3 regions of the Chimaeribacter sp. YP20170169 genome follow, and region 3 is predicted to be linked to each of the others. Evidence: riboswitches for the same ligand, from Rfam matches in the RefSeq annotation. Region 3 holds a riboswitch; each other region holds the start of a gene.
What was found. A riboswitch is a leader RNA that binds a small molecule or an ion and turns the genes downstream of it on or off. The one in region 3 is predicted to bind thiamine pyrophosphate.

Region 1 (10,218 bases), 1.6 Mb from region 3:
GAAGTGCGCAAGATCGGCCTGGAGCTGGGCCTGCCGTACGACATGCTCTACCGCCACCCGTTCCCAGGCCCAGGCCTCGGCGTGCGCGTGCTGGGTGAAGTGAAGAAGGAGTACTGCGACCTGCTGCGCCGCGCGGACGCCATCTTCATCGAAGAGCTGCACAAAGCCGACCTCTACAACAAGGTCAGCCAGGCCTTCACGGTGTTCCTGCCGGTGCGCTCCGTCGGCGTAATGGGCGATGGCCGCAAATATGACTGGGTTGTCTCCCTGCGTGCGGTCGAGACCATCGACTTCATGACCGCGCACTGGGCGCACCTGCCGTACGACTTCCTCGGCCGCGTCTCCAACCGCATCATCAACGAAGTCAACGGCATCTCCCGCGTGGTCTACGACATCTCCGGCAAACCACCGGCAACGATTGAGTGGGAATAACCCCCGCCTGACCACCCCTCCAAAACCCCTGCCCAGGCAGGGGTTTTTTATGCCCACTGCTCACAACTTCTCACGCCTCTCATCTGACCCCTCACCAAACACATCAAATCTCAAACTATGTCTCATGGATGGACAGAACGCGCCCGGCCGGGCGGGGAGGGTGCTAGGGTCAATTAATAAGCCATTGTGAGGTGACGATGAAAAATCTGGTTGCAGATGTCCTGATCAAAATGTCAAAAATCGAGGTGGAAACCAAAGATTTGACGGCGCAGGTCGAGGCACAATCGCTGGTGTTGGCTGCCTTGATCCTGACAGTGGACCGGGTGCTGGCGGAAAATGTCTCGCAAACAATTAACCAAGCAATTGTTTCGGCAGAGACGGACTTTGAGCAGATCGTGTCATCGGATGTCGTTTTGTTGCGCTCTCACTTAAACCGCTTGCTCACTTTGCCCAAATTGGTGAAAGCAAAATCCGAATAATCTGAAGTCGGTAGGATAACCGGCTGAATCGCCTAAAAATCAGGCACGGCGGGGGTTGCAGCCCGGTTTAGGGGTTTCACATCATCTGTAATCGCTGCTAGGCTTGTTAGTATTTGCTAACAAAATGTGGAGGGAATGTGAACGAAAATTCAAATGATGAAGACAGCAATGAAGTCTGTCCTGAGTGTCTGGCAAGTGGCGAGGATTATCAAACCCAGGTAAAAAGCATTAAGGATAGCCAGAGTGGCAACACCATCATTAAGGTTCAGTACTGTGTGCACTGTGGCAATATCATTAGCATCTCCAGCGAAGAGTCACACCCCGTACAGCGGGCGCCGGAGCCGATAATACGTCATATATCAGGTTGAGGATTGGATAGTTTTATTAACCCTAAAAAAGATAACGTATACCAGGAAAGCGTTTTATTACATAGGACAGGCCATCGCCTGACACTATGCCAGACACCGCAAGGGACCCTGCTTAAGGGGGAGTTTTTAGGCACCAGCCGTGACCGGCCAGTCGCTCCCCAGAGGATTATTCAGCAACCCACGATGCGGCAGGTTTTTCGAGTCAGGCCATCCTCCCGGAAAACCTGCCGTATCACGTCCTGACCCCGCTTGCGCTTTTAGCGCGTCACAGGGTAGTGCAGCAGAAAATACTCCCCATTCGGTGCCGTACCACGGCTCACCTTATGCCAGCCATGCCGACAATAGAACGCCAACGCGTCAGTGTTGCGCACCAGACACTTCAGCGCGCCCGTACTGGTAAAAGTCTCCTGCGCCGCCTGGAGCAGCGCCAGCCCGGCTCCTTGCCCCTGTGCCTCTGGGGCGACGAACAAGTTATGCAGGAAGTTCTCGGCCTCAAACAGTGAGGCAAACCCCACCGGACGCCCCTCGTGCTCCGCCACCAGCACGGTCTCGCCCAGCACCGCCCGGTCAAAATCCTCCAGTCGCCAGTCGCGGCTCTCCAGCCAGGGCCAGGCCTGCTTGCGGGCCGCGAGATAGAGGGTGCGTAGGAAGGGGCGGTCTGCCTCCTGATAGGGGCGAATGATCATCAAAACTCCTTGTATAGCGTGAACCAAAGCCTTGGGGCTATCTTCAGCTTAGTACACGCCGCCGGCACCTTCATGCGCCCGCCTGATAAGCTAAGTGGATAAATGCAGATAATTTATTGATTATAAATAGATAAATCACACGTTGTGAGCCGCGCGGGCTTGCGGGGAAGGGGGCAGGGCAATAGCCTTAGCTTACCATCCTGCACAGTGAGGACATTATGGACGAGCGTAAAGTAGTGCGTGACACCGAGACCGGCCAGTTCGTTGATCCGGAAGAGGCCAAGCGGCGGCCAAAAACCACCGTCACCGAGACCATCAAAACCCCTGACAAAGGGAAGAAGAAAAAAGCCAAACCCTAAGCGCCCGCCGGGCGCTTTTATAGGGGAAAGAAAATAGGTAAATGCCTTCTCTCTTTAGGGAAGGCGATAGGCTCATTTGAATCGTTGGGCAGGCTCGCCCTCTTTATAGATCAGGTGTCGTAATTTAAGATTCTTATTATTACCGAATCGGATTTTATTCCACGCCTTAGCCATAGTGTAGCGTATATGTGGTGTTGCATGTTTCTCTTCCTCTTTCATCATCATATCAAGCAGCCATGAATATATGACCTTCTCGATAGTCTCAGGCTGCAAATTGACGCCCCCATAGATTTGAGAGCAGAAGCTGTCTGAGGCTGCGGGATCCACCCGTCGGGTTAATACCCGAATAAGCATCATCTCTGAACGGGAACGGAGTGATTTACGGGTAGGGAAACAGTGTTTATCCACCCACTCGTAGGCGGCCAATAACTCCTCTTTGTGCTTCTGTACATAATTGACCACCTCTGCTGAAGAGGCACCTTTCATGGCCATTTGGCCGCTCTGGCTCCACTGCACAATGGTGGGGCGTTCGTAAAGGATAAGGGTAGGCACAATGACGCCAATCTCTTTCGCCGGCCCAGGTTTAATGCCCGGTACGCGGAAAAAGATGTGATCGCCATGTGTACGGCGCTTGCCATTATCAATGGTGTCAGCAGACTCTTCTGGCACATTGAAGGCCAACGTCATATAGACGTCTACGCCAGCTTTGACAATTGCATGGAGACGATGCTGCCCATCAATACAGCGAATAGGGTTATCAGGTGTGCCAATAAATTGAACCGGTTGGGCATTCCTTTTCCATAGCCCGCGCTTCATTAAATCTGCCAGTGTCTCAATATGCGATTCGGAGAGCATCCGGTTATGGGTATTATAAGATAGCAGCTGCTGCGCTAATTCAGGCCCGACTATTTCACCTTGATACGTTATTTCACCACGCATTAATTTATCCCTTAATATCAGAAAGGGTAAAAAATATTCTTTCCGTGTGAAATTTGTCATGACTTGAATCAACGTTTTTCAGATTAAAAATAACGCAAAATATAATTATACTAATCATAAGCCCCCGAAGTTATTTGCAACTTATCGGCGGGTTGCTTATGCTGGATGCGCTGTATAACAGCGACCAATGACTCGGGGTGCCCTTCCTGGTGAAGGCTGAGAAATACCCGTATTACCTGAACTGGATAATGCCAGCGTAGGGAAGTCAGGATGCCTTGCCGGCACCCCCTTCTTTCACGCCGGTAAGGAGAATGCCCATGCTGTCCCCTACCGATCCCACCCTGCCGGCGCTGCCCGCCGATCTTGCTGATGCCTCGTGGCGCGTGCTGTCGCACCGTGCACCGCTGGTGCACTGCCTGACCAATGAGGTGGTGCAGTCCGTTACCGCCAATATGTTGCTGGCCGTCGGCGCGTCGCCCGCGATGGTGGTGGAGCCACAGGAGGCGGCGCAGTTCAGCGCGCTGGCCGATGCGCTGCTGATCAACCTCGGTACGTTGAACCACGCCCGCGCGGAGAGCATGTTGGCGGCTATCGACAGCGCCAACGCTGCCAGTACGCCCTGGACGCTCGATCCGGTGGCGGTCGGCGCGCTCACCTACCGCACAGACTTTGCCCGTCGGCTGCTTGACCTGCGCCCAGCGGCGATCCGCGCCAATGCCTCGGAGGTACTGGCACTGGCGGGCCAACCGGCGCTGGGGCGCGGCGTGGACAGCGGCGACGACTCGCTGCGGGCGCTACCGGCGGCGCAGGCGCTGGCGCAGCAGTGCGGTGCGATCGTGGCGGTAACCGGCGCGGTGGATTACATCACCGATGGCCGCCAGACGTGGGCGGTGGCGGGGGCGATGCGCTGCTGACGCGGGTGGTGGGCACCGGCTGTGCGCTGTCGGCGCTGGTGGCGGGCTTTACTGCGCTGGAGGGGCGGCGGCTGGATCATGTCGCGGCCGCCTGTGCGCTGATGGCGCGCGCCGGGGAGCGCGCGGCCGCGCAGGCCGCTGGGCCGGGCACGCTGCTGCCGCACCTGCTGGATGCGCTGTGGCAACAGGTTGGGGAGGCGCGCCCATGACCCGCATTAACGCCCTGACCATCGCTGGCACCGACCCGAGCGGCGGCGCGGGCATCCAGGCTGACCTGAAAGCCTTCTCCGCGCTGGGAGCCTATGGCACTAGCGTCATCACCGCACTGGTGGCGCAGAACACCCACGGCGTGCAGTCGGTCTACCGCATCGAACCCGATTTTGTGGCGGCGCAGCTCGACTCGGTGCTCAGCGACGTGCGCATCGACAGCGCGAAAATCGGTATGCTGGCCAACAGTGACGTCGTAGAGACGGTGGCGGAGCGGCTGGCGCACTACCGGGTGCCGCACGTGGTGCTGGATACGGTGATGCTGGCGAAGAGCGGTGATCCCTTGCTAGCCCCGGAGGCGGTGGAGGCGATCCGCCGCTGCCTGTTGCCGCAGGTCTCGTTAATCACGCCGAACCTGCCGGAGGCGGCGGCGCTGCTGGCCTGCGATCAGGCACGCAATGAGGAGGAGATGCGCCAGCAGGGGCGCGGGTTGCTGGAACTGGGCTGTCAGGCGGTGCTGATGAAGGGTGGCCACCTGAGCGAGCAGGATAGCCCGGACTGGCTGTTCAGCCGTGACGGCGAGTGGCGCTTCAGCGCGCCGCGGGTGGCGACGCGCCATACCCACGGCACCGGCTGCACCCTGTCGGCGGCGTTGGCGGCGTTGCGCCCGCGCCATACCGGCTGGGTGGATACCGTCCCGCTGGCAAAAGCCTACCTGCAACGGGCGCTGGAGCAGGCCGATAGCCTCGAGGTGGGCAGCGGCATCGGCCCAGTGCATCACTTCCACCACTGGTGGTAAGCGCGGCCTGATTGGAAAAGGTCGGCGTCAGCCGATGCCGGCCTGATGCAGGTCATGCAGGTTCAGCGCGCCCACCAGCGTGCCATTGACGTCCACCACCGGGGCAGCGCTCAGGTGGTTGGCGTGCAGCGCCTCCAGCGCCTCGCCGGCGCGCCACTGCGCCGGCAGCAGGAAGCCGGGACGGGTGACCGCTGGCCACAGCGGATCCTGAAGCGCATGGCCGGCCACCAGCCAGCGGCGCAAATCGCCATCGGTAAATACCCCCAGCACCCGGTGCGCGGCGTCACACACCGCCACCAGCCCCAGCCCGGTGCGGCTCAGCTCCAGCATCGCATCCATCACCGTCGCCCCTTCGCTCACCTGCGGAATCCGCTCGTCGGTACGCATCAGGTGGTGCACCCGGTTGAGCAGGCGCGCGCCCAGACTGCCGCCGGGGTGGGAGCGGGCGAAATCCTCCGCGCCGAAACCACGCTGGCGCATCAGGGCCATCGCCAGCGCGTCGCCCATCATCAGGGTATTGACCGCGCTGGAGGTGGGGGCCAGCCCCATTGGGCAGGCCTCGCGCTCCACGCTGATGTCCAGCACGCACGCCGCCTGTTGCGCCAGCGGCGAGGCCAACCCGCCGGTGATGGCAATCACCGGGATGCGGCTCTCGGCCAGCAGCGGCAGGATCAGATCCAGCTCCTTGGCGCGGCCGGAGTAGGAGATAAAGATCATCACGTCCTCCGCGCCAATCATGCCGAGATCGCCATGCAGCGCCTCCGCCGGGTGGACGAAAAAGGCCGGCGTGCCGGTGCTGGCGAGCGAGGCGGCGATCTTCTTGCCAATGTGGCCGGACTTGCCGATGCCGGAGACCACCGCCTTGCCGCGGCAGGCGAGCAGCAGTTCACAGGCTTGAACGAACTGGCCATCCAGCCGCGCCAGCAGGCGCTGCGCCTCGGCCAGCTCTATCTCCAACGTCTCACGGGCAAAATCCAGCAACGGGTGGGGGGAGGGGTATGACATTGCAACGGTTCCTGTCGGCTAAAAAGGGCCTTATCCTGGGCGATGGCGGCCAGATAAACTGTGATCGGGGTTAGATTTTACGCCCGGCGGCTGGCACCGGGCAGGGTGTCAGCTCGCCTCGAACCAGTCGCTGTTCTGCTCGGCAATCGGCGTGATGGAGTAGATCAACTCCTGGAGGTGTAAACGGATGGCGGCCTCGGCGCGGTCGGCGTCGCGTGCCTTCAGGGCGTCGGCGATCTGCTGGTGCTGGGCCAGCAGGCTCTCCGGCGGCGATACTTCGCTCAGGCTCAGGAAGCGCACCCGATCCATCGTCGCCTTGATCGACTCGATGGTCTCCCACGCCAGCTCACAGTCGGCGATGCGCGTCAGCAGCTGGTGGAACTGGTCATCCAGCGCCAAAAACTCGCGCGTCTGCTGGCTGGCGGCGGCCAGCTTCTGCCGCTCCAGGTTGTGCTCCAGCTGCCGGATCTGCTCATCGGTCACCATCGCGGCGGCGCGGCGCACCACGGCGCACTCCAGCGCCTGACGAATGAAACGCGCGTCTGCCACCTGCTTGGCGGAGATTTTCATCACAAAGGTGCCGCGCTGCGGCAGGATCTGCACCAACCCGGCCTCGGCCAGCTTGATAAAGGCCTCCCGCACCGGCTGGCGTGACACGCTAAAGCGCAGCGAGATCTCCTTCTCCGACAGCAGGGTGCCGGGGGCAATGGTGCAGTCAACGATCTCCCGGCGCAGCAGACGGTAGATCTGCTGGTTGACCGGGACATTATGTAACAGTTCTGAAGGCATAGGGCAGGGCAGCTCACCAAAAGACGATGGCCGCCAGTGTAGCATGAGTGAGCGGCGCGGTTAACGACGGCGGCCCGGCGGGCCGGCGGCGGCTTACCCCAGCAGGGTGCAGTTGGGCGGCAGGCGGCAGCTCAGGGCCGCCGGCAGCAGCTCGATACGGAAGTGGGTATCGCTCAGCGGCTCGCCATCCAGGTTGAAGGTCATCTCATTCGGGGCCTGGATCTCCAGCCACGGCAGCGCCGCGGAGATCACATTCGGGTTCTCCTCACCGCTGACGATGCTGCGCAGGAACGCCGGCACCAGCTCCTCGGAGGTGAACAGCCGCAGCTGCAGCAGGCCGTCATTGATCAGCGCCTCCGGGCAGAGCGCCTGCCCACCGCCGGCCTGCTTGCCGTTGCCGATGCCAATCACCAGCGCGTCGCCCTCCCACTGGAAGTCCGGGCCAGTGATGGCGCAACGATCCGCTTTCAGCGTATCCATGCGCATCAGGCCGTGCAGCAGGTAGGAGACGCCGCCGAGCGCCGACTTCAGCCGCTCCGGCGTCTCGGTGGTGATGCGGGTGCCGAAGCCGCCGGTCGCCATATTGATGAAGTAGCGTTCACGGTTCACCCGCGCCAGATCGATGGGGTAGGCGTGGCCCTTGATCGCCAATTGCAGCGCCAGCTCCAGATTGTCAGGGATATTGCAGGCGGTGGCGAAGTCATTGGCGGTGCCGAGCGGCACGATGCCGAGCGCTGGCCGCTGGTCGTCGGGGGCCAGACAGAGCGCGGTGGCCACCTCGTTAATGGTGCCGTCGCCGCCGCCAGCAATCACCGTCGCGGCGCGCAGGGCAACCGCCTCCTCGACGTAACGCCCGGCATCGCCGTGCTCCCAGGTGACACGCACGTGCAGGGTCACACCATCCTGACGCAGGGCCGTGACCGCCTGGCGGAGATCCTCATTTCCCGCCCCTTTTCCATTCAGGATCAGTACATGGACTGATGATTCAGACATTGCAAACTCCCGGCAATAAGCGTACAGCGGGCAGGGTCGCCCAACATTGAGTATAAGATAAACCAAAACGCCCCGATGCCGGTACTGGCAACAGGCGGCCGCAGGCAATGCAGATAAATCTTAGCGCAGCGGCAAAAAAAGGCAGGGCAGATAAAAAGGGCGAGAAATCAGGCCGCTTATTTCCCTTGACCGACAAGCACGTTGAAATAATAAACGCCAGCAGGCAATGAAAGGGAATGGTTTTGCCATTATTTACAAAAATTGAAATAACCAATCCATTATTTAGCTAATAAATGGTTTTTAATTATATGATTGATAAGAAAGAAAAAGCCGGCCCAAGGGAGATTGGGCCGGCTAAGGAGGTGGTTCCTGAAGAACATAAACGCTATTTTTGATTGGTAATTTTCGCCCCAGATAGTACGCACCAAAAAATAATATTGATGTGATCCGATTCTAAAAATGATGAAAAAATCTCACAATTTCCAGGGCTATTTTTTTACGCTTCCTGACTTTCGGGCAAATTACGCAGCAGCAAGGCGAAACGGGTATCCAGCGTCTCCGGCAGCGGCAGGTAGACAGTGTGGCCGTCGCCCGGTGCCACCTCCAACTCCTCGCCGCGCGCGTTACGCATCGCTGAAAGCGTGAAGTGCACGTTGCCAGCGGGCGTCATCAACTCCACGCTGTCACCGCGCAGGAAACGGTTTTTCACCCGCACCTCCGCCCAGCCGTCGCGCCGTTCGCCGGTCAGCTCGCCGACAAACAGCTGACGCTCAGACATTGAGTGGCCGTAGTCATAGTTCTGCTTCTCCTCATGCACATGGCGGCGCAGGAAGCCCTCGGTGTAGCCACGGTGCGCCAGCCCCTCCAGCGTGGTCAGCAGCGTCGGGTCGAAGGGCTTGCCAGCGGCGGCGTCATCGATCGCCTGGCGGTAGACCTGGGCGGTGCGCGCGCAGTAGTAGAAGGATTTGGTGCGCCCCTCAATCTTCAGCGAGTGCACGCCGAGGCGCGTCAGCTGCTCGACATGCTGGATGGCGCGCAGATCCTTGGAGTTCATGATGTAGGTGCCGTGCTCATCCTCAAAGGCCGGCATCGGCTCGTCCGGCCGATGCGCCTCCGCCAGCATGAACACCCGGTCAGTGGGCGCGCCGATGCCCAGCGTCGGCTCCACCTGCGCGACCGGGATCGGCGTGTGCTGGTGGACGATGTTGCCCACCTGATCCTCCTGCCCCTCCTGCACCCGGTACTCCCAGCGGCAGGCGTTGGTGCAGGTGCCTTGGTTCGGGTCGCGCTTGTTGATGTAGCCGGAGAGCAGGCAACGGCCGGAGTAGGCCATGCAGAGCGCGCCGTGGACAAACACCTCCAGCTCCATGCCCGGCACCTGCTGGCGGATCTCGGCGATCTCCTCCAGCGCCAGCTCGCGCGACAGGATCACCCGCGACAGCCCCATCTGCTGCCAGAACTTCACCGTCGCCCAGTTCACCGCGTTGGCCTGCACCGACAGGTGGATCGGCATCTGCGGGAACGCCTCACGCACCAGCATGATCAGGCCGGGATCGGACATGATCAACGCGTCCGGTTGCATCTCTACTACCGGTTGCAGATCGCGCAGGAAGGTTTTCAGCTTGGCGTTGTGCGGGGCGATGTTCACCACCACGTAGAATTTTTTGCCCAGCGCGTGGGCCTCGCGGATGCCGAGCGCCAGGTTCTCGTGGGTGAACTCATTGTTGCGCACGCGCAGGCTGTAGCGCGGCTGGCCAGCGTAGACGGCATCCGCGCCATAGGCGAAGGCGTAGCGCATGTTTTTCAGGGTGCCGGCGGGGGAGAGCAGCTCCGGGGTAAAGGTGTTGGACATGGTTTGGCTCATTCTGATGACAGGTCAGGGCGGGCATGGTGCCGCCGCGGGTGTAATACCCGCACGATAATTAAGGTCAGGGATTGTAGGCCGATGCGCCGCCGGGTGCAATGCTGCACGCGGGCAGGCCGCGTGCAGAAGGGGGTCAGTGGGTCAAATCGCGAATGTCGGTGCTGGTGCCATGTCGCGTGACAGCCAGGATGCCATGGCGCGCCGCGCTAACCGAGCTATAAAGCTCGCTGATGCCGATCACCTGATAGTTGCGGGCTTTCAGCACAAAGTAGGGCTGGTTGCTGCTGCTCTGTTTTATTTCGTACTGGGTCTCTTCCGGGGCGTTGTGCTGCACCGAACTGATGCCATTCTCCGCCGAGGCTTTGGTGGCATACAGCTCACTGG
Region 2 (10,218 bases), 360 kb from region 3:
GCGGCACGTAAAAGCCCACCGTATTGCCGAAGCGCTGGCGGGTCAGGCGTTGGGCGCGCTGGGCCATCGGCTCCAGATAGGCCAGCCCGGCTGGTGAGATCAACGCCATAAAATCCTCACGGCTGATCCGGTCTGCCGCCAGCGCCCGCTCCACATCCTGCGCGGTCTTGCTGTGGATGCGCAGGTTGGTGTCGTCCCAATCCAGCTGTTGCCAGTAATCGCTGAAGTTGCTCATAGCAGCCTCTCAGTGCTTTGGCTGAGGAACGCGGTCAGCGGGCTGGAGGCGGAGGCGTGGGAGAGCACCGGCGCACTGCCGCTCTCGCGGGCCAGCTTGCCAGCCTCCACCGCCAGCCGGAAGGCGCGGGCCATGGCAACCGGGTCGCGGGCCACGGCGATCGCCGTGTTTACCAACACCGCGCTGGCTCCCATCTCCATCGCCTCGGCGGCATGGCTGGGCGCACCAATGCCCGCATCCACTACCACCGGCACCTGTGCCTGCTCAATAATGATCTCAAGGAAGTCGCGGGTTTTCAGCCCCTGATTGGAGCCGATGGGCGCACCGAGCGGCATTACCGCCGCGCAGCCCACCTCCTCCAGCCGCTTGCATAGCACCGGATCAGCGCTGCAGTAGGGCAGCACCACAAATCCCAGTTTCACCAGCTTCTCCGCCGCCTTCAGGGTTTCCACGGCATCAGGCAGCAGGTATTTCACATCAGGGTGAATCTCCAGTTTTACCCAGTGGGTGCCAAGCGCCTCACGCGCCAGCTGGGCGGCAAAGATCGCCTCTTCCGCCGTTTTCGCCCCGGAGGTGTTGGGCAGTAGCCGCACCCCCAGCGCCCGCAGTGGCGCCAGAATGGCGTCATTGCCGCCGCGGAGGTCAACGCGCTTCATCGCCATCGTCACCAACTGGCTGCCGGAAGCGGCCAGCGCCGCTTGCATCAGATCGGCACTGGCGAATTTGCCGGTGCCAGTAAAGAGGGAAGAGTCAAAAGTTACATCGGCAATCGTCGGCATCTCAGCCTCCTGCAATGGCCTGAAACAGCAGAATGGCGTCGCCGTCCTGCAACATGTGGGTCTCCCACTGCGCGCGCGGGATAATGATCTGGTTCACTGCCAGCGCCGTGCCGGGCTGGTGGCGGTCAAGCTGCTGTAGCAGCGCCGCCAGCGTCAGGGGGGCCGTGAGGGGCAGGCGCTCGTCATTAATGCTGATGACCATTACGCCCTCCGCAGACGGCGCAACCCGCATCGGCGCTCAGTTGCAGCGTTGCCCAGCTCTGCTGCTTGCCATCAAACAGCCGCAGTTTGCCGGCGAGCGCGGCGGGCATCCCAGCCAGCATCTTGATCGCCTCTAAAGCCTGTAGCGTGCCGATCACTCCCACCACTGGCCCCAGCACCCCGGCGGTGCGGCAGTTGCGCTCCGGCAGATCGCGGTCGGGGTAGAGGCAGGCATAGCAGCCGTGGCGATAGGGCGGCGTGAGCACCAGCAGCTGGCCGCTGAAGCCCACCGCGCTGCCGCTGATGAGTGGCTTGCCCGCCGAGACGCACGCCTGATTAATCGCGTGGCGGGTCGCCATGTTGTCGCTGCAATCCAGCACCAGATCGGCGCGCTTCACCGCGTCTGCCAGCGCCTGATCCTGCATCCGCACCGGCAGGGCGATCGCTTCAACTTGCGGGTTGAGATCGCGCAGCCGCTGGCTGGCCAGCCCGGCTTTGTGCTGTTTGAGATCGGCCGTGCGGTAGAGGATCTGCCGTTGCAGGTTAGTGATCTCCAGCCGATCGTCATCGGCCAGCAGGATCGTGCCGACACCGGCCGCCGCCAGATAGAGCGCCGCCGGCGAACCAAGCCCGCCGAGGCCAATAATCAGTACCGTGGCAGCCCGCAGCGCCTCCTGCCCCTGTGGGCCAACCTCCTCAAGCAACAGCTGCCGACTGTAGCGCAGGAAATCTTCGTCATTGAGCATCATCCGCCTCCGCGCAGAGCGCCAGTAATTCCGCGGTGGCCTGACGCCAGTCGCGTGCCTGCGTGATGGCGCTGACCACGGCGATGCTGCCGACGCCGGTAGCCAGCACCTCCGGCGCGCGCGCAATATTGATGCCGCCAATCGCCACCGTCGGGAAGGTGCCCTGTAGGCGATCAATGTGCCGCGCCAAATCGCGCACGCCTTGTGGGGCGGAGGGCATCTGTTTGGTCTGGGTCGGGAAGATGTGGCCCAACGCCAGATAGGAGGGGCGCACGGCGATCGCGCGCGCCAGCTCCGCCTCATCATGGGTAGAGACGCCAAGGCGTAGCCCGGCCTGCCGGATCGCTGCCAGATCGGCGCTGTCCAGATCCTCCTGCCCCAGATGCACGCCATAGGCCTGATGCGTGATCGCCAGCCGCCAGTAGTCATTGATGAACAGCCGAGCCTGATACCGCTGGCCAAGGGCGATGGCCTCGACAATCGCTGGCTCCGCCTCAGCGTCCGGCAGATCCTTGATGCGCAGTTGGAGGGTTCTCACGCCAGCTTCCAGCAAGCGAGCGATCCACGCCACGCTGTCCACTACCGGGTAGAGGCCGAGGCGGTGCGGCACGGACGGAAAGGCGGGCAGGTTACTCATCGCTGGCCTCCGGTTGCAGGGCGGCTTCTTGGTAAAGCTCACTGCCTTGGGCGCGGAAGGCGGCGGACATCTGGTCCATGCCAGCATCGCGTACCTCAATCGGATGGGCGGCGGCGTAATCACGCACCTCTTGGGAGATCTTCATCGAGCAGAACTTCGGCCCGCACATGGAGCAGAAGTGCGCCACCTTGCCGGACTCCTGCGGCAGCGTCTCATCGTGGTAGGCGCGGGCGGTGGCGGGATCCAGCGCCAGATTGAACTGGTCTTCCCAGCGGAACTCAAAGCGCGCTTTGGACATCGCGTTGTCGCGGATCTGCGCGCCGGGGTGCCCCTTCGCCAAATCGGCGGCGTGGGCGGCAATCTTGTAGGTGATCAGCCCCTGCTTCACATCCTCTTTATTGGGCAGGCCGAGGTGCTCTTTCGGGGTGACGTAGCAGAGCATCGCACAGCCGAACCAGCCGATCATGGCGGCCCCGATGCCGGAGGTGAAGTGGTCATAACCCGGCGCAATGTCAGTGGTCAGTGGGCCGAGGGTGTAGAACGGCGCTTCATGGCAGTGCTCCAGCTCCTCGGTCATGTTGCGGCGGATCATGTGCATCGGCACATGGCCGGGGCCTTCAATCATCACCTGGACGTCATACTCCCAGGCAATGTTGGTCAGCTCGCCCAGCGTATGCAGTTCAGCAAACTGCGCCTCATCGTTGGCATCCTGAATGGAGCCGGGGCGCAGGCCATCGCCCAGCGACAGCGAGACGTCATAGGCGGCGCAGATTTCACAGATTTCGCGGAAGTGCTGGTAGAGGAAGTTCTCACGGTGGTGGGAGAGGCACCACTTCGCCATGATCGAACCGCCACGGGAGACAATGCCGGTCAGGCGCTTGGCGGTCATTGGCACGTAGCGCAGCAGCACGCCCGCGTGAATGGTGAAGTAGTCCACGCCCTGTTCGGCCTGCTCCAGCAGCGTGTCGCGGAACATCTCCCAGGTCAGGTTTTCGGCCACGCCATTGACCTTCTCCAGCGCCTGATAGATCGGCACCGTGCCAATCGGCACCGGGCTGTTGCGCAGGATCCACTCCCGTGTTTCGTGGATATAACGGCCGGTGGAGAGATCCATCACCGTGTCGGCGCCCCAGCGGGTTGACCACACCAGCTTCTCCACCTCCTCTTCGATGGAGGAGGTCACGGCGGAGTTGCCGATATTGGCGTTCACCTTGACCAGGAAGTTGCGGCCAATGATCATCGGCTCGGACTCTGGGTGGTTAATATTGGCTGGGATGATGGCCCGGCCCGCTGCCACCTCCTGGCGCACAAATTCGGGCGTGATGTCAGGCGGCAGCAGAGCACCAAAGCTCTGGCCGGGGTGCTGCTGGCGCAGCACTTCACTGCGGATGCGCTCGCGCCCCATGTTTTCGCGCAGGGCGATGAACTCCATCTCCGGCGTGATGATCCCCTGACGAGCGTAGTGCAACTGGGTGACCCGGCGGCCCGCCTTGGCGCGCTGCGGCTGCGGCAGGTGCTCAAAGCGCAGGTGATCCAACCCCTCATCGGCCAGCCGCTGCTGGGTAAAGTGGGAGCTGACGTGGGAGAGCGGCGCAGTGTCTTCGCGTTCGGCAATCCAGCCGGCACGCAGTTTCGGCAGACCAGCGTGCACATCCAGCGTGGCCTCGGGATCGCCGTAGGGGCCGGCGGTGTCATAGACCGGCACCGCCTCGTTTGGCTCATAGCGCGGGGCCTCTTTGCTGCCGCCGACCATCGTCGGGCTGAGCTGGATCTCGCGCATCGGCACCCGGATGTCCGGGCGTGAGCCGGTCAAATAGATGCGGGTGGAGTTGGGGAACGCGACGCCCTGCAGGCCGTCAATGAATGCCTGTGCCTCAGCGCGTTGCTGCTGGCGGCGGGAGACAGGTTTGGTGATAGACATAGCAAATTCCTTCCGTATGAGTATGGGAACGTTGCTTGTCTGGAGTGATTTTCAGCGGGAGTAACAGAATGGGGCCGGGGGCGCGCGCAAAAAGGGTGCGCGCAGCCCCGGACACGAAATTACTCTTGTTCCCTTCGCGGGTACTAACCCGATCAGGTTCCGCGGATCCCGAATTAACGGTCTCAGCCTGGCATCCTAATGATGCGCTAGGCACTCCGACAAGAAGCCTCAGTATACGAGGCGGATAAAAAACGACAACCCTTGTGGGGTCACCGGGACTGCAAATCAGGCTGGGCGAGCAATCGCCGGATCGTTAGCGACCGGCTGCTCCAGCGGCAGGGCGGCGGCCTCAAGTGCCAGGCCAATCAACTGGTCTTCGAACTGGAAGCGGGCATCCAACGCCACGCCGATTTCCGCCAACGCCTCATGGAATTCGAGGATATTGTCGTGATCCAGGGTGGTTTCCATCGAGCGATCGTAGAGCGCCATGATGCTTTCAGTATTGCCTTGCAGGGCAGGATAGAGCTGGGTGGTGATCACCATGCGCGGGCTTTGCGAGCCCTCAATTCCTTGGATGATTTTGTCGTAGATGTGGAAATGGCCAGCCGAGAGGTAATCCACCAGACGATGGCAGAAGTTATTCAGCGCCTCTTCATCCAGTGGCGTATGCTTTTCTTTATGCGGTTTTAAACCGACCAGCGTGCAATAGGCGACTAATAGCTCTTTACGTTCATGCAGCCATTGATCAATTAACTCATTACTGCCGCCAACGCGCTGAGTCAGTCTTTCCAGACGGTTTAGCATGGTGGACTCCGTGAGCAAGAAAACGTGTTTAATCGTTACTAATATGTAAAAGTCACAATCCCAGAGTGTCAGTGTAGTCGAGGTTATGCAATAACAATATGGAAATTCAACTCACAGAATCACATCAGGGCTGGTGGGTGATCAGCCACGAGGGCAAGCTGTGGCTGCCGAAAGGCGAACTGCCGGTTGGCCCGGCCACACAATTCTCACTGGTGGGCAAAGCCGCCCGCCAATTGGGTGAATGGCAGGGGCTGCCGATCTGGCTGGTGCGCGAGCCGCGGCCAGCGGAGATGGCCTCCGTCCGGCAGCTGATTGACCAGGATCGCGAGCTGTTCCAGCTGGCCGGGCGCGGTGTGCAGCTGGCGGAGTTCTACCGTTCGCACCGCTTCTGTGGCTACTGCGGTCATGAGATGCACCCCAGCAAAAAAGAGTGGGCGGTGCACTGCCAGCACTGCCATGAGCGCTACTACCCCCAGATTGCCCCTTGCATGATCGTGGCGATCCGCCGCGGCGAGGAGATCCTGCTGGCCCAGCACGTCCGCCACCGCAACGGCATCCACACGGTGCTGGCCGGTTTTGTCGAGGTCGGCGAAACGATGGAGCAGGCAGTGGCACGTGAAGTGATGGAGGAGAGCAACCTCTGCGTGAAAAACCTACGCTATGTCAGTTCCCAGCCCTGGCCCTTCCCTAATTCGCTGATGATGGCCTTCATGGCGGATTACGATCGCGGCGAGATCCGCGTCGATCCCAGCGAGCTGCTCAGCGCCGCCTGGTATCGCTATGACCAGCTGCCGCAACTGCCGCCACCCGGCACCATCGCCCGCCGCCTGATCGAGGACACCGTGGCACTGTGCCGTGCAGAGAGCGACAGCCGGGGCGCGCGTGGTACAATGGCGCCGGATTAATGAGGAGCCCTACATGAAAGAGTTGAAGAACGATCGCTATCTGCGCGCGCTGCTGCGTCAGCCGGTCGATGTTACCCCTGTCTGGATGATGCGTCAGGCCGGGCGTTATTTGCCGGAGTACAAGGCGACGCGGGCACAGGCTGGTGATTTCATGTCACTGTGCAAAAATGCCGAGCTGGCGTGTGAAGTGACATTGCAGCCGCTGCGCCGCTTCCCGCTGGATGCCGCGATCCTGTTCTCCGACATCCTGACCATCCCGGACGCCATGGGCTTGGGGCTGCACTTCGAGGCCGGTGAAGGCCCGCGCTTCTCCCATCCGGTGACCTGCCGCGCAGACGTAGAGAAGCTGCCGATTCCCGATCCTGAGCAGGAGCTGGGCTATGTGATGAATGCGGTGCGCACCATCCGCCACAACCTGGAAGGTGAGGTGCCGCTGATTGGCTTCTCCGGCAGCCCGTGGACGCTGGCTACCTACATGGTGGAAGGCGGCAGCAGCAAGGCCTTCACCAAGCTGAAGAAGATGATGTACGCCGAGCCGGCGACCCTGCACCTGATGCTCGACAAGCTGGCGGACAGCGTCATTCTCTACCTGAATGCCCAAATCAAGGCGGGCGCGCAGTCGGTGATGGTATTCGACACCTGGGGCGGCGTGCTGACCGGCCGCGACTACCAAGAGTTCTCCCTGCACTACATGCATAAGATCGTCGATGGCCTGATCCGCGAGAACGAAGGGCGCCGCGTGCCAGTGACGCTGTTCACCAAAGGCGGGGGGCAGTGGCTGGAGGCGATGGCCGCCACCGGCTGTGACGCGCTGGGCCTCGACTGGACAACCGACATCGCCGATGCGCGCCGTCGCGTGGGGCATCAGGTTGCCCTGCAAGGCAATATGGATCCGTCTATGCTTTATGCGCCACCGTCCCGCATCGAACAGGAGGTCGAAACCATCCTGGCGGGCTTTGGTCACGGGGAGGGCCATGTGTTTAACCTTGGCCACGGTATCCATCTGGATGTGCCGCCGGAGCACGCCGGCGCATTCGTCAATGCGGTACATGCCCAATCGGCAAAGTACCACCGATAAGGAGCAGGTTTGATTGATACTCAGGCGTTGCGTCAGGAGCAGATAATCAAGGCGGCGGAAGTGATCCGCCATGATGATTATGAGTTTGAGCAACCGGCGTTCATCGCCGGGGCGGATGTCGGGTTTGAGCAGGAGGGGGAGGTGACACGCGCCGCCATCGCCCTGCTGCGCTACCCTTCGCTGGAGCTGGTGGAGTACCGCATCGCGCGGATCAAGACCACTATGCCCTATATTCCGGGCTTTCTCTCCTTCCGTGAGTACCCGGCCCTGCTGGCCGCCTGGGATCAGTTGCAACAGAAGCCTGACCTGCTGTTCGTCGATGGTCACGGCATCTCCCACCCGCGCCGGCTGGGTGTCGCCAGCCATTTTGGCCTGCTGGTGGATGTGCCAACCATCGGCGTGGCGAAGCGCCGCCTGTGTGGCAAGTTCGAACCGCTGGGGCCAGAGGTTGGGGCGAAGCAGCCCTTGATGGACAAGGGTGAGCAACTGGCGTGGGTGTGGCGCAGCAAGGCGCGCTGCAACCCGCTGTTTGTTGCCACCGGCCACCGCGTGGGTCTCGACAGCGCGCTGGCGTGGGTGGAGCGCTGCATGCGCGGCTACCGCCTGCCGGAACCTACCCGCTGGGCAGACGCCGTGGCCTCCAACCGGCCTGCGTTCCAGCGCTGGCAAGCCCTGCCGCCCGCTTTAGGAATCGAAGAATAGGGTTCCTGGGAGTTTTCGGGTACACTGCCGCGCAGCAACATTACTGAGAACCGAACATGTTACAAAACCCGATCCACTTGCGGCTTGAAAAGCTGGAGAGCTGGCAACACGTCACCTTTATGGCCAGCCTGTGCGAGCGCATGTACCCCAACTATCAGATGTTCTGTCTGCAAACCGGTTTTGGCGATCCGCAAGTCTATCGCCGCATTTTGGATCTGGTTTGGGAAACGCTGGTGGTAAAGGATGCCAAGGTCAATTTTGACAGCCAGCTCGAGAAGCTGGAAGAGGCGATCCCTTCGGCAGAAGATTACGATCTTTACGGCGTTTACCCGGCAATCGATGCCTGTATCGCATTAGGGGAACTTATCCACTCGCGACTTAGCGGCGAGACTTACTCTCACGCCGTGGCAATCAGCGAAACTTCCATTCGGACCGTCGCCATGCTGGAGATGACTCAGGCAGGCAAAGAGATGACCGACGCAGAACTGAAAATTGTGCCGGCTGTCGAGGAAGAGTGGGATATCCAATGGGAAATTTTCCGCTTGCTGGCTGCCTGCGAGGAGCGTGACCTGGAATTGATTAAGGGGTTACGTTCTGACCTGCGCGAAGCAGCGGTCAGTAACATTGGGATAAATTTAACGCAATAAGGCAACAAAACGTGATTTAACGCCTGATTTGTCGTGCCTTAAGGCTTCACATCCGCACCCTGTCTGGTCTACATTTGGGGGGCGTAAAAAAAGTGGCTATCGGTGCGTGTATGCAGGAGAGTGCTGTCCATCGGCATATCCGTCGCACTCGATGCTTTGCAAACGATAAACACACTGTAAGGATAACTTATGAATAAGACTCAACTGATTGATGTAATCGCAGATAAGGCTGATCTGTCCAAGGCTCAGGCTAAAGCCGCACTGGAATCAACCCTGAACGCGATTACTGAGTCTCTGAAAGACGGTGATGCAGTACAATTGGTTGGCTTCGGGACGTTCAAAGTAAACCATCGTAGCGAGCGCACTGGCCGCAACCCGCAAACCGGTAACGAAATCAAAATCGCCGCTGCAAACGTACCGGCTTTCGTTTCTGGCAAGGCACTGAAAGACGCTGTTAAATAATCGCGCTTCTGTGAAAAGAATAGACAGAGGGGCGATCACGCCCCTTTTGTTTGCCCGCCGCTGCCTGATCGCCACTCTCCTGGCGAGCGGCCTGGCGGGCTGTAGTTTCCACGACGATCCCCCCACTTTCACTGCCAGCGGTTACATCGCTGATCAGGGCATCAACCGCCTTTGGCGTCAAGATGATGCACAGAACCATCCACAAACGCTTATCAATGTCTACAGCCCCTATCGTGGCAAAGAGACGGTCATCACGCGCTACGAGTATCAGGACGATCTCCTGCACCAGATCCGCGAGACCCATCTCGGCCCAGAGGGGGAGACCATCCAGATCCGCTTTGACCGTGAGGGGCAGGTGAGCTTTATGCAGCGCCAGCGAGCCAGCGGCCGGCAGAAGCTCTCTGCGGATGATATTGGCCGCTACCAGTATCAGGCGCAGGCCGTGCGTGAACTGAGCGATACCCTACGCGCCGGGCAGGTTAGCCTGAATCAGGGGCACTGGAATCAGGGCGTCATTACCCTGTGCAGTGGTGAGACGGTGAAACCGCAATTCGGTGCCTATTCACAAGTCTGGCTGGCGAAACGGGCGAGTCAGTCCAATGACCGGCTAGGGCTGGCGTGGCTGAGCGCGCCGGAAGGCACGGAACTGCTGCTGGTGGCGAATGAGGATTTCTGCCGCTGGGAACCCAAGCCCGACAATCTCTAAACCCCGCCAAATCTCGCCCATAAAAAAGGGCGCCGTAGCGCCCCTGTAAACCTGTACCTTTATTTGCCTTGCTGGCTCTCGCGCGCAATGGCGCGGTAGCCGATGTCATGGCGGCAGAAACAGCCCTGCCACTGGATGCTCTCGGCCAGCTGGTGGGCGCGACGCTGCGCGGCGGCCACGGTTTCGCCCAGCGCGGTGACGCACAGCACGCGGCCACCGCTGGTCACCACCTGCTCATCCTGCAAGCGAGTACCGGCGTGGAACACCTTGCCATCTGAAACCTCTTCCAGCGGCAGGCCGTGGATCACGTCGCCTGTGGGGTAGTTGCCCGGATAGCCGCCCGCGGCCAGCACTACGCCCAGCGCCGGGCGTTCGTCCCAGTCAGAGCTTTTGCC
Region 3 (10,218 bases):
GATATAGGTCAGCAGGCCGTTATCCTCTTTCACTTCATCCACGTGCAGTTGCCAGCCCTCATGGCTGGTGACGGTATCGCCCGGATTGAACATCACGCGGGTGATAGGGGAGTCGTTTCTGGCATAAAGGCGGTTTTCGCCGGTCGCGGGGAAGAGCAACGTCACCATGCGCGCGTCGAGCGCCACCACAGTGCCTAATCCTAATTCGCTTTCCGTATCGCTGATCCAGCGCTGACCAAGTTTAAAGGGCATAGTTACTCTCTGTGTTGATAAGGTCGGGTCGTACGTTTTTCCTTGCTTACCCTTTGGGCAATAGCAAAGCCTCCCATGCAGCGAGGCACGGAGTGATGGGCAGGTAAAATGGGAAAGGGCGCTATGGTAATGGAAGGTTGCGGTTTCGTCACCTGCCAGCGCCGTTATTTCTGCTACGTCTCTACATGCCGGGCGCGTGGCCCGGTGTCGCATCCCGGCGGCCCGGCGGGCAGCCGGTTAGAACAGTCCCATCTGCCCGGTAATCAGTGTAGCAAAATCATCCTGGACGAAAGGCAGAATGCCATCCGCCACCGGCTCCAGTTGCCGCTCGATGTAGTGCTCATAGTCGATGGCGGCGCTGCGCGCCTCCAGCGGCACCGGCCCGGCGAGGGTCATCACGTAGCTGATCCAGCCGCCTTTCTGGTACTGCTGCGGCCGGTTGTGTGCCCGGTTGTACTCATCCGCCAGCCGCGCGGCACGCACGTGGGGCGGTACGTGGCGCTCATACTCCGCCAGTGGCCGGCCCAGCCGCTTGCGGTAGACCAGCCGGTCATCAAACTCACCGGCGCGGGTGCGCGCCACGTAGTCGCGCACAAACTCCTGATAGGGCTGCTGGCGGAAGATACGCTGGTAAAGCTCCTGCTGGAAGATCTGCGCCAGCGCCGTCCAGTCGGTGCGCACTGTCTCCAGCCCCTTGTAGATGATCTGCTCCTGGCCGTCGCGGCTCACCAGCCCGGCGTAGCGCTTTTTGCTGCCCAGCTCCGTCCCGGTGCCACGGATCGAGGGCATCAGGAAGCGGCGGAAGTGGGTCTCAAACTCCAGCTCCAGCGCGCTCTCCAGCCCCAGCTCCGCCTTCAGGCTCTGCTGCCAGTAACCGTTGACCCTCTCCACCAGCCGCTGGCCTATCTGCCGCGCCTGCGCCTCATCATGGGCCTGCTTCAGCCAGACAAAGGTGGAGTCGGTGTCGCCATAGATCACCTGATAGCCCTCCTCCTCAATCAGCGCCCGCGTGCGGTGCATGATCTCATGGCCGCGCAGGGTGATGGAGGAGGCGAGGCGCGGGTCGTAGAAGCGGCAGGCGCTGGTGCCGAGCACGCCATACAGCGCGTTCATGATGATCTTTAGCGCCTGTGAGAGCGGGGCGTTGCCCTGCTGCTTGGCCGCCTCGCGCCCCTGCCAGATGCGCTGCACAATCTCCGGCAGGCAGTGGGTCTGGCGCGAGAAGCGCGCGCCGAGGAAGCCCGCCACCGAGGCCGCGTCATCGGGCTGTTGCAGGCCAGCCACCAGCCCGACCGGATCGATCAGGAAGGTGCGGATGATGGAGGGGTAGAGGCTTTTGTAGTCCAGCACCAGCACCGAGTCGTAGAGGCCGGGGCGCGACTCCATCACAAAGCCGCCGGGGCTGGCCTGCTCCGCCACCTCGCCACGGTTGGGCGCGACGTAACCGGCGCGGTGCATCCGTGGGATATAGAGGTGGCTGAAGGCCGCCACCGAACCGGCGTGGCGATCCGCCTCCAGCCCGGTGACGCTGGCGCGCTCCAGCAAAAAGGGCATCAGATCGGTCTTGGCGAAGATGCGCGTCACCAGTTCGCAATCCTTCAGGTTGTAGCGTGCCAGCGCTGGCTTGTCGCTGCGAAAGCGCTGCTCAATCTCCGCCAGCCGCTGGTAGGGGTTGTCGATCGCCTTGCCCTCACCGAGCAGGGTTTGCGACACCGACTCCACGCTGAAGGAGGGGAAGCTCCAGAATGCCGATTTCAGCGCCTCAATGCCGTCGATGAGCAGCCGCCCGGCCGCCGAGGCGAAGTAGTGCCCCTGCTTGAAGGGATGCTCGCGCCACTCCAGCGGCGCGCCGCCACGGCCCAGCCGCAGCGGGATGCCGTAGCGGTCGGCGTGCTTCTGCAATACCCGTAGGTCGAACTGCACCACGTTCCAGCCGATGATCGCATCCGGATCGTGGCGCGCCAGCCATTCGTTGAGCCGCTCCAGCAGCAGCGGGCGGCTGGCGACATACTCCAGCGCGAAATCGACCTGTGTGGGCGGGCCGCTCTCTGGCCCGAGCATGTAGACCTGTCTCTCGCCGCACCCCTCAATGCCGATGCAGTAGAGTTCGCCGCTGCCGCTGGTTTCGATATCAATGGAGGCGAGTTTCAGCGGCGGGCGGTAGCCCTCCGCCGGTTTCATCCGCGTCTGGCGCAGGCTGCCGTCAGCGGCCGGCTCGCCGCTGAACCAGACCGGCGCGGTGATGAAGCGCTCCATCAGGAAGCGCTCCGGCGGGCGGATGTCCGCCTCATACAGCGACAAACCCTGCTCGCGGAACTGCCTCTCCAGCCGCGTCAGCTGGCGGTACTGCGGGCAGTAGAGGCCGAGCTGCGGCCGGTGGCGGAAGTCCTGGAGGTTGACCGGGCGCAGCACCGCGCCTGGCTCACCGCGCAGCAGCGCCTCGGCGCGCGCCTGCTGCTCCACGGGCAGGAAGGCCACGGCGGTTTGCGGCGGCAGGAGCACGCGCTGCGGGCCATCATCGGTCGCCAGCCAGAACTCAAGTTCGGTGCCGACGGGGGTGTCGCGCCAGTGGCGGGTCAGGATAAAACCCTGGCGGGCTGGGGTCATGGGCTACCTTCTTGCGGCCGGAGAGCGGGCGATCAGTATCGGTTTTTCATCCGGCGCTGTCCAACCGCCGCCGCTTCTGCCAAAACCACATACAATTCATTCATTGACTGTATTAATGACGGCGATAACAATTCAACGCCAAAATGATGAATTAAGCCGGAAAACGCGTTGGAATTTATGGAATCCTACATTGAACATCTGATTACCCAATCTGTTGCGTTCTCACTGGCCGCAGTGTTGCTGGTGACCTTTTTGGAGTCGCTGGCGCTGGTGGGGCTGCTGTTGCCGGGCACGGTGATGATGGCGACGCTCGGCGCCTTTATCGGCAGCGGGCAGGTCAACTTCTACGAGGCCTGGGCGGCGGGGATCATCGGCTGCTTCGCCGGTGACTGGATCTCCTACTACATCGGCCACCGCTTCAAGAAGCCGCTGCACCGCTGGTCGTTCCTGAAAAAGCACAAGTCGCTGATGAGCAAAACCAGCCACGCGCTGCACCAGCACAGTTTCGCCACGGTACTTGTCGGCCGCTTTATCGGCCCGACTCGGCCGCTGGTGCCGCTGGTGGCCGGGATGCTGGATCTGAAGCCGCTGAAGTTCGCGCTGCCCAATGTCCTTGGCTGCCTGACGTGGCCGCCGGTCTACTTCCTGCCGGGCATTCTGGCGGGGGTGGCGATTGGCATCCCGGCGGGCGCGGAGGTGGCGCACTTCCGCTGGCTGCTGCTGACGGCCTTTGTGCTGGTGTGGCTGGCCGGCTGGCTTGGCTGGCGCTGGTTCCGTGAAGGGAAGCGCAGCGCCGACTGGCTGTCACGTTACCTGCCTCTGGGCCGCCTGCGCTGGGCCTGCATACTGGCGGCTGTCGCGGCGCTGGTAGCACTGGTGGTACTGGTGCGCCACCCGCTGATGCCGGTCTACCGCCACCTGCTGTGGCAGGTGATGGCCTTCTAACGGCCGATGCCGAGCACCGCCGCCTCTTTGGCGCTGCCGTCGAGCAGCGCCGCCGTCGGGCCGTCATAGTAGAGCCGCCCGTCCACCACCAGCAGCGTGCGCGCCGCAATGCGCGCCGCGTCATCCAGATTATGTGACACCATCAGCAGCGTCAGCCCCCGGCGGCGGCACACCTCATCCAGCAGGGTCAGCATGTCACTGCGCAGGGCCGGATCGAGCGCCGAGAACGGCTCATCCAGCAGCAGCAGCGGCTGGCTGCGCAACAGGCAGCGCGCCAGCGCCACCGCTGCCGCTGGCCGCCGGAGAGCTGCCCCGGCAGGCGATCCAGACAGTCGCCTAGCCCGACTTGATCGGCAATCTCCACCAGCGCGCGCTGCTGCGCGGCGTCCAGCTTCAGGCCGGGGTGCAGCCCCAGCCCCAGATTCTGCCGCACCGTTAAATGGGCAAACAGGTTGTTCTCCTGAAACAGCATCGACACCGGCCGCCGCGCGGGCGGCGTGCGGGTGTGGTCGTCACCGGCAATGCGCAGCGTGCCGCTGCTTGGCGCCAGGAAGCCGGCAATTAGTCCCAGCAGCGTGCTCTTGCCCGCGCCGCTGGGGCCGAGGATCGCCACGCGCTCGCCCGCGGCCAGCGCCAGATCAAAGCGCATCGGCAGATGCTCATAGAGGTAGGTGATGTTATCCAGCGTCAGTATCGGTTCGGGCATCGCGGCGTTCCGGTAGGCGTTCAATCAGGGTAAACAGCAGGAAGCAGAGCAGCAGCAACAGCAGCGCGGTGACCGCGCCCGCCTGACTGCGGTAGGCTCCCATCTGCTGGTAGAGGTAGAAGGGCAGGGTGCGGAACTGCTCGTTGCCAAACAGCGCCACCACGCCAAAATCGCCCATCGACAGCACGCTGGCGAAGGCCAGTGCCTGTGCCAGCGGTCGGCGCAGCGCGCTCAGCTCCACCCAGCGCAGGCGCTGCCAGCCGCCCATGCCGAGGGCGCGGCAGAGCGGGTTGTAGCGCTCCGCCAGATCGCGCATCGGGTTGTCCAGCACCTTCAGCGCGTAGGGCACCGCCATCAGCGCATTGGTGAGCATCACCAGCCCCCACGCCGACTGCGGCAGCCCGGTGGTGGCGCTCATCAGCAGGAAGAAGCCAGTCGCCAGCACGATGCCCGGCATCGCCAGGATCACCATGCCGCTCAGTTCCAGCGCCTGTGCATGGCCCCGCTGCTGGCGCAGGCGCAACTCACGGCTGCTCCACAGCAGCATCATGGCGAGCAGCAGGCAGATCAGCCCGGCACCCAGCGCGATGCGCAGCGAGGTGAACAGCGCCTGCCACAGCGCGGGCTGTTGCAGCACCGCTGGCAGCGCCGGGTTGAGGCCATCGGCCACCACCGCCAGCAGCGGCGGCAAAATCAGCAGCAGCGCCAGCGCAATCAGCCCGCCATCCAGCAGCCGCGCCGACCAACTGTCCTGCGGGTTGCGCCACTGCACCGCTTGCGTGTGGCCGCCCGGTAGCGCCCGGTTAAGGCGCTGGCTCAGCAGCACCAGCCCCAGACAGCAGCCGAGCTGGAGCAGCGCCAGCAGCGCCGCCCGGCCCAGATCGTAGTCGTAACTCAGCGCCTGATAGATCGCCAGTTCAATGGTGGTCGCCTGCGGCCCGCCGCCCAATGACAGCACGGTGGCGAAGCTGGCAAAGCAGAGCATGAAGATCAGCGCCGCCGCGGGCAGCAGTTGCCGCCGCAGCGCGGGCCACTCAACAAAGTGCCACTGTTGCCAGCCGCTCATGCCTAGCTGCGCCGCCAGCTGGCGCTGCTCTACCGGGATGCCCTCCAACGACTGCAACAGCAACCGGGTCGCCAGCGGCAGGTTAAAGAAGACGTGCGCCAGTAGGATGCCCTGTAAGCCGTAGGGTGAGAAGGCGTAGGGCAGGCCGAGCCAGCCGCAGAGCGCGGCCAGCCACCCCTGCCGACCATAGACGCTCAGCAGGCCGAACACTGCTACCAGCACCGGCAGCACCAGCGTCATGGCGCACAGGCGCAGCAGCAGGCGGCGGCCGGGAAAGCGGCGGCGGAACAGCGCGCGCGCCAGCGGCAGCGCTGGCAGCACCGAGCAGAGCGCCGACAGTAGCGCCTGCATAAAGGTGAAGCGCACCACATGCCACAGGTAGCTGTCCTGCATCAGCGCCCGCCAGTCGGCGACTGGCGCATGCAGCCACAGCGCGCCGAACGCCAGCCCGGCCACCGCCAGCAGCAGCCCGCCCGCGATCAGCCCCGGCAGCAGCCAGCTGGCGATCAGCGGCTGACGGCGGTTTGCCATGCCCGGATCCAGTCGGCGCGGTGGGTGGCCACGTCAGCGGCGCTGTAGCTCAGGGCGGTTTTCGGCACGGTCAGGCTCTCGAAGCCCGCTGGCAGCGGGGTGTCGGTGGCCGGGTACATCCAGTTGCCGGCCGGGATGGTTTTTTGGAATGCCGGGGTGAGCATGAACTTCATGAACTGCTGCGCCAGTTGCGGCTGGCGGCTGGCGGCCAGCTGGCCAGCTACCTCCACCTGGAGGTAGTGCCCCTCGCTGAAGTCAGCGGCGGCGTAGGCGTCATTCTTCTCTTCAATCAGATGATAGGCCGGTGAGGTGGTGTAGCTCAGCACCATATCCGCCTCTCCTTTCAGGAACAGGCCGTAGGCCTCGCTCCAGCCCTTGGTGACGGTGACGGTCTTCTTCGCCAGCTTCTGCCAGGCCGTTGGCGCGTCATCGGCATAGACCTTCTGCATCCACAGCAGCAGCCCCAGCCCCGGCGTACTGGTGCGCGGATCCTCATAGATCACCTTCAGCGGGCGGTCACTCTCTACCAGCTCGCGCAGGCTGGTCGGCGGGTTTTGCAGCTTCTGCTTGTTGTAGACAAACGCGAAGTAGCCGTAGTCGTAGGGCACAAAGGTGGTGTCCTGCCAGCCACCCGGCACCTTCAGCGCGGCGGTGTCAACGCCCGAGGGCGCAAACAGCCCGGTCTGGGCGGCGGCCTGCACCAGATTGTTGTCCAGCCCCAGCACCACGTCCGCCGGGCTGTTTTTGCCCTCCATCCGCAGCCGGTTGAGCAGCGAGACGCCATCCTCCAGCGGCACGAATTTCAGTTCACAGTGGCACTGGGCCTCAAAGGCTTTTTTCACCGCCGGGCCGGGGCCCCACTCGGAGGCGAAGGAGTCATAGGTATATACCGTCAGGACAGGCTGGGCAGCCAGCGTCGAGGCAGAGATAAACAGCAGGCAGGACACGATCTTTTTCAACACTTTGCGCTCCTTGGCAGAAGGGTGGCAAAGGAGTTTGAGCAAGCAGGAAGCACTCTCAAATCCCTCCGCCGGTATTAACCGGATCAGGTTCGACGGGACTCTCTCAGCCAAAGCCGGCAACTGACGCCAGCATTTCGCACCCCGTTGAGAACGCGCCATTGTAAAGGCTTACTCCGGCGGGCGAAAGGGCGGCGTGTCAAGGCTCCGGCGGCGCGAACCAAGCGGATTTGAAGTCGAACCAGCCGAGAGTGTTGAGCCGCACGCCGCGCATACTGCGCTGGCCCTGCAACTGCAACCAGTGGTGGAACAGCGGGTGGATCTGGTGGCTGGCGACCAGCGAACGGCACCACTCCGCCAGCGGCAGTTGCTGCTGTCGCCAGGCGGCGGCCTGCGACGCCGGTGGCTCCTCCAGACAGTGGTGCAGCAGCGGTAGCTCGTAGAGGCTGGCGAACAGCGAATACTCCAGCGGCAGCGTGAAGTTGACACTGCCGAGCCACAGGTCACTCTGCGCTTCCCCGGCGTGCCACTGGGCATACTCCAGCGCCTGCACCCGCAGGCTGATGCCCTGCGCCGCCAACAGCGGTTGTAGCGCGCGGCAGATGACGTCGAACTCCGGGTGATCGCGGTAGTAGGTGAGGGTCAGCGCCGTCAGGCCAGCCGGTTTGGCGGGCTGCGGCGGGTGGGTGCGGTGGTGCCAACGCGGCAGCAGCCCGAGTGCCGGTGACCAGTAGCGCTGGTAACGGCGCTCGGCATGGTTGAGCAGCGCCGCCGGGTTGAGCAGCTCCGCCAGCCAGGCGCGCACCTCTGGCCGGGCGGCGGTGGCGGATCGCCGGTCAAACAGCACGAAGTAGCACCCCTCCTCAAGCCGGTTCTCCAGCTCGCGCGAGCCGGTGTCGTCCGCCTGCAACTGCACGCCGGAGGAGACCAGCTCCTCGCTCAGCTCCGGCTGCACCCAGATGGTGACCTCATCAATCAGCGCGCGGTAGCCAAAGTAGTCATCAAAGGCGCGGATACGCAGCTGGCTGCGGTGGTTGCGCACCACCGCATAGGGGCCGGTGCCGACCGGGTGGCGCGCGAAGCCGGGCAGCGTCTGCCACTCGTGCGGCAGGATCATGGCGCTGACGCTGCTGAGCAGCCACGGCAGCCACTGGTCTGGCATGGTCAGGGTGATGTCGATGACGTGCGGCGTCGGCGAGCGGATGGTCGCCAGATGGTTGAAGAGCGGCAGGCGCTGGGCGCGCGTCAGGGCGGCGATCACATCCTGCATCTCCAGCGGCCGCCCGTGGTGGAAGGCGATGGCCGGGCGCAAATAAAAGCGCCAGTGCAGCGGCGTCAGCGCCTGCCAGTGGTGCGCCAGATCCGGCTCCAGTTCCCCGTTTTCCTCATTTATCCGCGTCAGGCCACTGAAGATCTGGCGCGCCAGATGGGTCTCCGAGCGGCGCAGGGGCGAGCCGGGCAGCAGGTTGCTCATCGGCCGGTAGTAGAGCACCCGCAGCAGGTGCCGCCCCTGACGAAAGCTGCGCCCCAACTGGCCCAGCAGCATCTGGCGCGCGACCTGCCGGTCGCCGAGTAGCTGCACCAGTTGGTCGGCGCTGCCCTGTTCCAACAGCTCCTCTGCCCGCTGGCGCTGCAACGCCAGCCCGGATTGCAGGAAGGTGAGGGTGGAGCGGCGGCCGCGGCCCGCCTCGGCCTGCCAGCTTAACCAGCCAGCCTGTTGCATGGCATTGAGCAGCGAGCGGACGTGGCGGCGCGAGCAGTTGAGCAGCGTGGCCAGATCCGCCAGCCGGGTCTCGGCCGGTTCGCCGTGGAAGTGTTGCCACAGGCGGATAAACTGCTGCTGGCGGCGGGATGTCGGCATAAAAGGGGAACTCCTTGGCAGAAGGTGAGCCATTTTTCTTTCCCCATATTACGCCGATACTTAGCTTCAGCAATCCTGCGCCGATCCGGTGCGTATGGCCGGGGCGACGACCATGCAGGCCAGCATTCCGCAAGTCCGCCGTGGGCGGGCTTCCCCTTTTCTGAGTAATGGTGTGTTCACCAGCCAGCCGGGTCCTCCGCTGGCTTTTTTTATGGGCAGCGGCGTGCCAGCGGTGAAAAAAGCGCCATTGCTGGCGTGGTGTGCGGTATCCTGCCGCAAAGCCGTCTACACTCCACCTTTTAAGGTTAAAAACCATCTATTTTTTGCAGGGATAACACCATGTCCAACCGGTCAATCACGCCGTACTCCACCCTGTTCCGTCGCCTGAACCCCGTGTTTGTCGCCTTTTTGGCCGTGGCGTTTCTCAGCGGCATCGCCGGGGCGTTGCAGGCACCGACCCTCAGCCTGTTCCTGACCACCGAGGTGAAGGCCAGTCCGCTCTGGGTCGGGCTGTTCTACACCATCAATGCGCTGGCGGGGATCGTGGTGAGTTTCCTGCTGGCGAAGCGCTCAGACCACAGCGGCGACCGGCGCAGCCTGATTCTGGTCTGCTGTTTGATGGCGGTTGGCAACTGCCTGCTGTTCGCCTTCAACCGCCACTACCTGACGCTGATTACCGCTGGCGTGCTGCTGGCGGCGATCGCCAACACCGCCATGCCGCAGCTGTTCGCGCTGGCGCGTGAGTATGCCGACACCTCGGCGCGCGAGGTGGTGATGTTCAGCTCGATGATGCGCGCGCAACTGTCGCTGGCGTGGGTGATTGGCCCGCCGCTCTCCTTTACCCTGGCGCTCAACTACGGCTTCACCCTGATGTTCTGCTTTGCCGCCGCCATCTTTCTGCTCAGCGCGCTGGTGGTGTGGTGGGTGCTGCCCTCGGTGCCGCGTGAGCCGCAGCCGGTAGACCAGATGGTGGTGTCGCCGAAGGCGTGGAAAGACATCAACGTGCGGACGCTGTTTTTCGCCTCGCTGCTGATGTGGACTTGCAACACCATGTACATCATCGATATGCCGCTCTACATCAGCCATGACCTCGGGCTGCCCGACCGGCTGGCGGGGCTGCTGATGGGCACGGCGGCGGGGCTGGAGATCCCGGCGATGCTGCTGGCGGGCTACTACGTGAAGCGGGTCGGCAAGCGGCGGATGATGATTGGCGCGGTGGTGGCGGGCGTGCTGTTCTACGGCGGGCTGGTGCTGTTCCAGGACCGGACGATGCTGCTGGTGCTCCAGCTGT

Region 1: linked by a shared signal. The riboswitch ahead of thiM (hydroxyethylthiazole kinase) and the one ahead of thiB (thiamine ABC transporter substrate binding subunit) in region 3 are both predicted to bind thiamine pyrophosphate.
Region 2: linked by a shared signal. The riboswitch ahead of thiC (phosphomethylpyrimidine synthase ThiC) and the one ahead of thiB (thiamine ABC transporter substrate binding subunit) in region 3 are both predicted to bind thiamine pyrophosphate.

What each region holds. Positions count from the first base shown of each region.
Region 1 covers NZ_CP176824.1:929,047-939,264, forward strand. Annotated here, with positions in the region: gene guaA (glutamine-hydrolyzing GMP synthase) at 1-432, shown strand, start outside; gene iraP (anti-adapter protein IraP) at 630-911, shown strand; gene ACK3SD_RS04270 (GNAT family N-acetyltransferase) at 1,537-1,965, opposite strand; gene ACK3SD_RS04275 (hypothetical protein) at 2,184-2,324, shown strand; gene ACK3SD_RS04280 (hypothetical protein) at 2,397-3,263, opposite strand; TPP riboswitch at 3,447-3,543, shown strand; partial or broken gene thiM (hydroxyethylthiazole kinase) at 3,581-4,386, shown strand; gene thiD (bifunctional hydroxymethylpyrimidine kinase/phosphomethylpyrimidine kinase) at 4,383-5,183, shown strand; gene gutQ (arabinose-5-phosphate isomerase GutQ) at 5,211-6,188, opposite strand; gene ACK3SD_RS04300 (GntR family transcriptional regulator) at 6,297-6,977, opposite strand; gene yegS (lipid kinase YegS) at 7,071-7,970, opposite strand; gene trhP (prephenate-dependent tRNA uridine(34) hydroxylase TrhP) at 8,467-9,822, opposite strand; gene ACK3SD_RS04315 (YegP family protein) at 9,968-10,218, opposite strand, start outside.
Region 2 covers NZ_CP176824.1:3,564,577-3,574,794, reverse strand. Annotated here, with positions in the region: gene thiH (2-iminoacetate synthase ThiH) at 1-235, opposite strand, end outside; gene ACK3SD_RS16265 (thiazole synthase) at 232-1,014, opposite strand; gene thiS (sulfur carrier protein ThiS) at 1,016-1,216, opposite strand; gene ACK3SD_RS16255 (HesA/MoeB/ThiF family protein) at 1,200-1,961, opposite strand; gene thiE (thiamine phosphate synthase) at 1,951-2,598, opposite strand; gene thiC (phosphomethylpyrimidine synthase ThiC) at 2,591-4,519, opposite strand; TPP riboswitch at 4,632-4,747, opposite strand; gene rsd (sigma D regulator) at 4,805-5,323, opposite strand; gene nudC (NAD(+) diphosphatase) at 5,422-6,228, shown strand; gene hemE (uroporphyrinogen decarboxylase) at 6,242-7,306, shown strand; gene nfi (deoxyribonuclease V) at 7,316-8,008, shown strand; gene ACK3SD_RS16220 (YjaG family protein) at 8,065-8,655, shown strand; gene hupA (nucleoid-associated protein HU-alpha) at 8,845-9,117, shown strand; gene ACK3SD_RS16210 (DUF1481 domain-containing protein) at 9,164-9,823, shown strand; gene purD (phosphoribosylamine--glycine ligase) at 9,883-10,218, opposite strand, start outside.
Region 3 covers NZ_CP176824.1:3,207,319-3,217,536, reverse strand. Annotated here, with positions in the region: gene rapA (RNA polymerase-associated protein RapA) at 1-252, opposite strand, end outside; gene ACK3SD_RS14670 (DNA polymerase II) at 490-2,859, opposite strand; gene ACK3SD_RS14665 (DedA family protein) at 3,037-3,804, shown strand; partial or broken gene thiQ (thiamine ABC transporter ATP-binding protein ThiQ) at 3,801-4,498, opposite strand; gene thiP (thiamine/thiamine pyrophosphate ABC transporter permease ThiP) at 4,482-6,107, opposite strand; gene thiB (thiamine ABC transporter substrate binding subunit) at 6,083-7,069, opposite strand; TPP riboswitch at 7,112-7,223, opposite strand; gene sgrR (HTH-type transcriptional regulator SgrR) at 7,266-8,927, opposite strand; gene ACK3SD_RS14640 (sugar efflux transporter) at 9,267-10,218, shown strand, end outside.